DNA from 2 places in the Vannielia sp. ABF1_015 genome. Region 1 is predicted to be linked to the other one. Evidence: riboswitches for the same ligand, from Rfam matches in the RefSeq annotation. Region 1 holds a riboswitch; the other holds the start of a gene.
What was found. A riboswitch is a leader RNA that binds a small molecule or an ion and turns the genes downstream of it on or off. The one in region 1 is predicted to bind cobalamin.
Positions count from the first base shown of each region.

Region 2: another riboswitch for cobalamin. It lies ahead of ACXAG6_RS04080 (TonB-dependent receptor plug domain-containing protein); the one in region 1 lies ahead of ACXAG6_RS08005 (hypothetical protein).

Region 1 covers NZ_JBSWXT010000001.1:1,596,292-1,599,696, forward strand. Annotated here, with positions in the region: gene ACXAG6_RS08000 (homocysteine S-methyltransferase family protein) at 66-1,115, opposite strand; gene ACXAG6_RS08005 (hypothetical protein) at 1,253-1,561, opposite strand; cobalamin riboswitch at 1,683-1,888, opposite strand; gene ACXAG6_RS08010 (TRAP transporter large permease) at 2,179-3,405, opposite strand, start outside.
Region 2 covers NZ_JBSWXT010000001.1:784,189-787,593, reverse strand. Annotated here, with positions in the region: gene ACXAG6_RS04080 (TonB-dependent receptor plug domain-containing protein) at 1-1,818, opposite strand, end outside; cobalamin riboswitch at 1,959-2,160, opposite strand; gene nhaA (Na+/H+ antiporter NhaA) at 2,315-3,405, opposite strand, start outside.

The DNA.
Region 1 (3,405 bases):
AATTCTGCATCGCGCCTGCGGCACCACGTGGCCCGGCGGCGGATCGGGCCGCCGGGCCTTGCCAATCAGGCGGTTTCGCCAAGGGCCTTGATGTGGGCGGGGAGCCGGGCGTTGGTGCCATACATGAAGTGATTTTCCATGCGCTCAGAGTAACGGCTGGCCTCGGTGGTGCGCCCGACCGCTTCCGAAACTTCGCGGATCAGCATCGGGTTGGCCCCGCAGCAGACGCCGAGATAGTTGACGCCCAGCGCGAAGGCGTCACGCGCGAAGGCCCCGATCTCGTAACGATTGCAAAACATCGGATCGAGCGCGGTCGGGAAGGTGCGGCCATGGGGCGCCGGGCAGGTGCAATCGCCGGTGTCGCTCAGGTTGAAGAAGGTCGGTTCATCCGCGCGCGTGCGATAGGGGATCGGGAGGGCACCGACATGGCAGGACACCGCCGCACGCACCTTGCGCAGCCACGGCATCATGGTTTGCGGCCCGCGAAAGCAGTTGAGGCCAACAACATCTGCGCCGCCCTGTTCCAACTGCTGACAGGTTTCCACAATGCCTGTGCCGTCCATCATCTCGCTGGCCGCCATGGGGGCGAGGGTCAGAACGACCGGGAGGCCGGAGGCGCGAGCCACCTCAAGCGCGCAAAGCGCCTCGCCCGCATAGTAGAAGGTTTCGCCGATGATGATATCGGCCCCTTCATCGACGGCCCAGCCGACCATTTCTTCAAACATCGCCCGCACCTCGGCCTGCTTCGCCCCGTCGTCCGGCGACCAGATGTTGGTGTTCGAGATATTGCCTGCCATCAGGTTGCCCGGCTTTGCATCGGCAACCTCGCGGGCGATCTTTAGCGCGGCGCGGTTGAGCGGCTCCAGCAGGTCTTCCTTGCCGATCACCCGCATCTTCTCGCGGTGGCCGTTGTAGGTGAACGCCTCGACAATATCGCTGCCCGCCCGCTGAAAATCGACATGCAGGTTGCGCAGCGCATCGGGGTGTTCCAACGCCACCTCGGGCACAAACTCGCCCGCCGTGAGATAGCCGCGCCGCTCCAGCTCGAAGAGGAAGCCCTCGGCGCAGATGAGGGGGCCAGCATCGAGCCGGGTTTTCAGTTGGTTCTCATTCATGGATCCGTCCTTTCTCGTTGATCCGTCCATGACCATGGTTTTTGGAAGCCGAGCCTCGCGGGCTGCGTGCAATGCGCAGCCTGCTGCAATGGTCCTCGGTCAGGCCGCAGGATTGAGCGCGGCCGTGTTCACAAAGGTCAGAGGGCGATGCGCCCGATGCGCCGGGCACCAGCCCCGCCGCGCCGCTTGCGTGGCGGAAGCGAGAGGGGCAGGGGAGCGGGGGATGTGAGCGATTGCTTCAAAAGGGCGCAAAATTCGGCCACGGCGGGTGACAGGGTGATGTAGGGCGCAGCCATGACGTGGGCATGAAGCGCCGCACGCCGATAGTTGGCATCGCCGGGCAGGCTGGCGATCCATTGCATGTAGCCCAGTTGCGCCATCTGGCGCGCTTCCTGCGCTGGCACCTGGCCTATGTCGAGTTGGGATATCGTTCGTTCCAGTAGCATCGCGCCCTCCGCGCAAATTGGCGGGGGCAAAGCGGTAACGGCGATGTCTCAGGGCGTTCGTGGGCCATCTGTGTCTCTCCGTCCCAAGGCACCCCGCCCGGGTTTAGGTGACTGAGGCGCGCAACGCGCACCCGAGATGGCAGGTCTCCTGACTTGCGGGTCTGCGCTTCCCCGAACCTTCCCGCGCCTTTTGGCACAGTGGTGTTCATCGGGGTCGCTCGCCGCTCACAGTTGCGGGGGCAGTCGTGGAATTGGGCAAGTTGCCCGCACCACGTTCCCTTTTCAGCCGGACCAATCTGGCCGGGCACCATCACGGGTTTTGTTGCAGGAAATTCTGGCGGTGTCCAACGCGAATTGCAGCTATGGGCAAGGGCGCGCCGGGGCGCTGTTGGCGGCTATGGAGCGCCTTTGGCGCAGGGGGAGCGGGTGTGAAACCCGGCAGAAGGCACCGCTCGGCTCACGCCCCTCATCGGCTAAATGAGCGCTTGGGTGTCTGCGTGGGGCAGCCCTTGCCTGCGATCCAGAGATTCTGCGCCGAGATGCGCGGCAGCGGGAGGCGGGCGGTGGCAGTGTCGGCTGTACGGGATCGAGGAGCTCGGATTGGGCGACAGACGCCATCAAGAGCCAACTAGCGTGGGCAACAGGAACACCAGCCCCGGCACCGCCAGCAGGAGCGCCACGCGCAGCAGTTCGGCGAAGAAGAAGGGGAGCACGCCGAGGAAGGTATCGCGCATCGGCACGTCCTGTGCCTGGGCCGAGATGATGAAGACGTTCATGCCCACGGGGGGCGTGATCAGGCCGAGTTCGACCACGATAAGGGCGAGGATGCCGAACCAGATCTTGAGGTCTTCGGTGGTCATCCCGAAGGGGCTTTCGGCCGCGGTGGCCCAGTCGCCGCCGTTGATCTCTACCAGCACGGGCCAGAAGAAGGGGATGGCGAGGAGGATCATCGACAGGCTGTCCATCAGGCAGCCCAGCAGGATCAGGGCGGCCAACAGCAGGATGAGGGTGGTCATTGGCGCGAGGCCGGAGTTGGCCATCATCTCGGCCATGATCTGCGGCACGCCGCCCCGGGCCATGAAGATTTTGAGCAGTTCGGCTCCGAGCAGGATCAGGAAGATCATGCCGGTGGTGTGGGCAGTTTCGAGCAGGGCTTCGCGGGTTTCCACGAGGGTCAGCTTGCCGCGCAGCAGGCCGATGAGCGCGACCATGACCACGCCCACGGCAGCGGCGGGCGTGGGGTTGAAGAGGCCGAAGTAGAGGCCGCCGATGACGGCGGCGAAGACCACCAGCACCGGGAAGATCGCCAGTGTGGCCGAGACCAGCTCGGCGCGGGAGGCGCGCTGGCCGGAGGGGCCGGAGCCGGGGGCGAGGGTGGTGTAGGCGAGGATCGTCAGCAGGAAGAGCGCCACGGCGATGAGGCCGGGCAACAGGGCGGCCATGAACATGGTCACCACGTTGGCCTCGACGATGATGGCGTAGATGATCAGCACCACCGAGGGCGGGATCAAGATGCCCAGCACGCCGCCCGCTGCGATGGTGCCGGTGGCGAGGCGGTCGGAGTAATTGTACTTCTTCAGCTCCGGCAGGGCGACGCGGCCCATGGTGGAGGCGGTCGCCAGCGAGGAGCCGCAGACCGAGCCGAAGCCCGCGCAGGCCGCGATGGCCGACATCGCCACCCCGCCGCGCATCCAGCCGAGCCATGCGTTGGCGGCGCGGAAGAGGTCGGCCGAGAGGCCGGTGCGCGAGGCGATGGCGCCCATCAGAACGAAGAGCGGCACCACCGAGAGGTCGTAGTTGGAGAATTGCGCGTAGGCGAGATCTTTGAGCTGGCTCAGCACGAT
Region 2 (3,405 bases), 810 kb from region 1:
ACGGAGGCCCACGTAGAAGGCCCGATCGGCCTGACCGTAACCATTGACGGTTTGATACTCGGCATCGGTCAGGTTCTCGATGCGGAAGTAGGCCTCGGCCCCATCGTTGATCTCATAGGTGACCATGGCGTTGACGAGGGTGTAATCGTCTCCCTCGATCGGGCGAACGAAGGTTTGCGCGTCAACGTCGAGCACATCGGCAACGTGCTGCACTTCACCGCTGAAGCTCCAGCGCGGGGCGAAATCGGCCTCGACGCCGAGCACCAGATCATGGCGGGGCACGCGGAGTTGGCGCTCGCCATCCGGATCCTCGCTTTCGGTGTAGGTATAGGCCCCGAAGAGCGCCGCCCTATCGGAAAGCGCCACGCGGCCCGAAAGCTCCAGCCCCTTGGCCACGGAGGTGCCGGGGATCTGGGTGTAGACGAAGGCTGCGTCGGATCCGATCAGGTCTTCGACCTCGGTGTAGAACAGGGTGGCCTTCACAAAGTCATCGCCGCCCAGCCGCTTTTCGATGCCCAGCTCGGCGCTGCGCGAGGTTTCGGGCGTCAGCGTGTCATTGCCGTAGAACGGCGCGTAGAGCTCGTAGAGCGAGGGGGCGCGGAAGCCGGTGGCGAGCGAGGCACGCAGGATGAGGTCTTCCTGCGGGCGCCATGCCAGCGCCAGACGGCCGGTGGTGTGGCCGCCAAAGCGGTTTTGCGCGTCGTGCCGCAGGGCGGCGGAGAGGTCGAGCTGGCTGGAGGCGGCCCAGTTCACCTCGGCAAAGACGCCGGTGGTGTTTTGCTTGCCCTCAGCGGTGATGAAGGTGGCGGAGACAAACTCCTCTTCGGTGTAATCGGCGCCGAAGTTGAGCTCCACGGCGGGCGACAGCGTGGCTTGGCCAAGATAGCGCAGCCCTTGGCGCTCGCCCTCGTAGCGGTTGCTCGAGACCGCGTAGTCCCGCTCGATGTCGTAATAGGTGGCCTCGAACTGGTGGGTCACCGCGCCAGCCTCGTAGCGGGCAAAGGCGCGCAGCCCGTTGGAGGTGCCATCGGTTTCTTCGTCGGTGTCGCCGAAGGGGAAGCCGCCATCGATCGCCACTGTGCTCTTTTCGGCAAAGCCCACAAGGCCGATGGTGAGTGCATCGGACAGGGCATATTCGCCATTGAACGACAGGCGCAGCGACGAGAAGCCATCGGCCTCGGTGTTGCCGTCATTCTCATCGGCAGAGGAAAACCCGCCAAACTCGAGCCGCGCGAGGGTGACGGCAAAGTTGTGCCGGGTGCCCTTGCTGGTGATCGTTGCGGAGGTGCCGAAGCTATCGAAGCTGCCAACCTCGCCTTCAAGGTAGACGTGGGTGCCCTCCTCGGTTGCGCGGCGGCTTTGCAGCGAGATCACCCCGGCGACGGCGGAGGAGCCGTATTGCGCCGATTGCGAGCCTTTCAGGACCTCGATGCGGCCAAGGCCGGAGGTGCCCATCAAGCCGAAGTCATAGGAGGGCGAGGGGGAGGATGGGTCCAGCACGTCGATGCCGTCGATCTGCACTTTCACGTATTTCTGGTGCAGCCCGCGCATCCGGATGTCGGCCAGCCCGCCGGGGCCGCCGGCAGCGGCAAGCGAAAGGCCGGGCTGGCGGGAGAGGTAGGTGGCAAGGTCATCATCGCCTGCCGTTTCCAACTCGTCGCGGGTGGTGACTTCGACGGTCGCGCCGGTGCGCTCAGTCTCTGTCTCGCCCGACAGGTCGGCGGTGACGGTGATCGTGTCGAGTTCATAAGCCTCCTGCGCGGTGAGCGCGGAGGCGGCAAGCGCGAGGGTGGCTGTGGTGGCGAGGAGGCTCTTCATGGCGCCCAAAGTCCTTGTCATGCGGCCCCCATGACAGAGGCCGGTGTGGTGAGGTGTCTTTGGAATGGCGGGGCCTTCCGCGGACGGTGCTTTCGTCACCGCTACGGAACAGACCGTTGACGCCGCGCCCCTCGCACGGGTTCAGGGTGATCGCCTCGGCAGGTCTCCTGACTTGCGGGTCATTGCGAGATGGCCGGCCTTCCCGGGGGTTCTCCCCCAGTGGCCCGTCGGCCTCGCTCTCCGCTCACAGTTGCGGGGGCAGTCGTGGCATTGGGAGTTCTTCCCGCACCACGTTCCCTTTTGCTCCGGGCTTGCGCCCGAACCGAAGCAATTTGGGGGGTAGCGCAGGAGGGACGGCAGGCGCAAGGGATTCGTTAACCCTTGGGCAGCACCGCCGGGGGGGTGGGCTTTGACGCCATGTCGGGCGCTTTTGCCCCCGGGGTCGGCAGCGCAGGCCCAAAAAGGGCGCGCTGCCGATGGGGTTGGTGGTGGCTGACTACTCCGCCGCGGCTTCCGCCCGCTCGGCTGCGCCCGGCTGGTTGAGCGCCTCGGCCACCTCGGCTTCACCGGGGCGCGTTACCGCCCGCAGAACGAAGTAGCCGATGAGCGCCGACACGCCGGACCCGAGCAGCACGCCAAGGCGCACCTCGTTCATCAGCGCGGCATCGTCGAAGGAGAGCGAGCCGATAAAGAGCGACATGGTGAAGCCGATCCCGGCGAGGCAGGCGAGCCCGTAGATATGGGCCCATGTGACCCCGAAGGGCAGCTTGGCGAGCCCCATCTTGACCATCAGCCAAGTGGTGCCAAAGACGCCCACTTGCTTGCCCACGATCAGGCCGAGCGCCACGCCAAGCGGCACCGGATCGAGCAGCGCCCCGAAGGACATGCCCTTCAGCACCACGCCGGCGTTGGCGAAGGCGAAGATTGGGACGATCACGTAGAGCACATAGGGCGAAAGGCCGTGCTCCAGCGAGTGCAGGGGCGACTTGTTCCACTTGTCTTTCAGCGGAATGCAGAAGGCCGTTACCACCCCGGCGAGCGTGGCGTGCACGCCCGATTTGAGCACCAGCACCCAGAGCGCAACGCCGAGCAGCAGGATCGGTGCAACCCGGTGCGCCCCGCGCATGTTGCGCCAGATCATCAGCGCCAGCGGGATGCAGGCAAGGAAGAGGTAATCAATCTTCAGTTCGGCGGTATAGAACAGCGCGATGATGAGGATGGCCCCCATGTCATCGAGGATCGCCAGAGTCAGCAGGAAGATCTTGAGCGAGGCCGGCACGCGGGATCCGAGCAGGGCAAGAACGCCGAGGGCAAAGGCGATGTCCGTCGCCGCCGGGATGGCCCAGCCGTGAATGGTGGCCGCGTTGCCCCAGTTGAACACGAGGTAGACGAGCGCGGGCACAACCATGCCCCCCACCGCCGCCATGCCGGGCAGCACCACATCGGCGGGGTTCTTCAACTTGCCTTCCATCAGCTCGCGCTTCAGCTCAAGACCGATAAGAAAGAAGAAGATGGCCATGAGGCCGTCATTGATCCACAGCAGGGCGGGTTTTTCGATGCCTTCACCGTTGACGGTGACGCCGATAT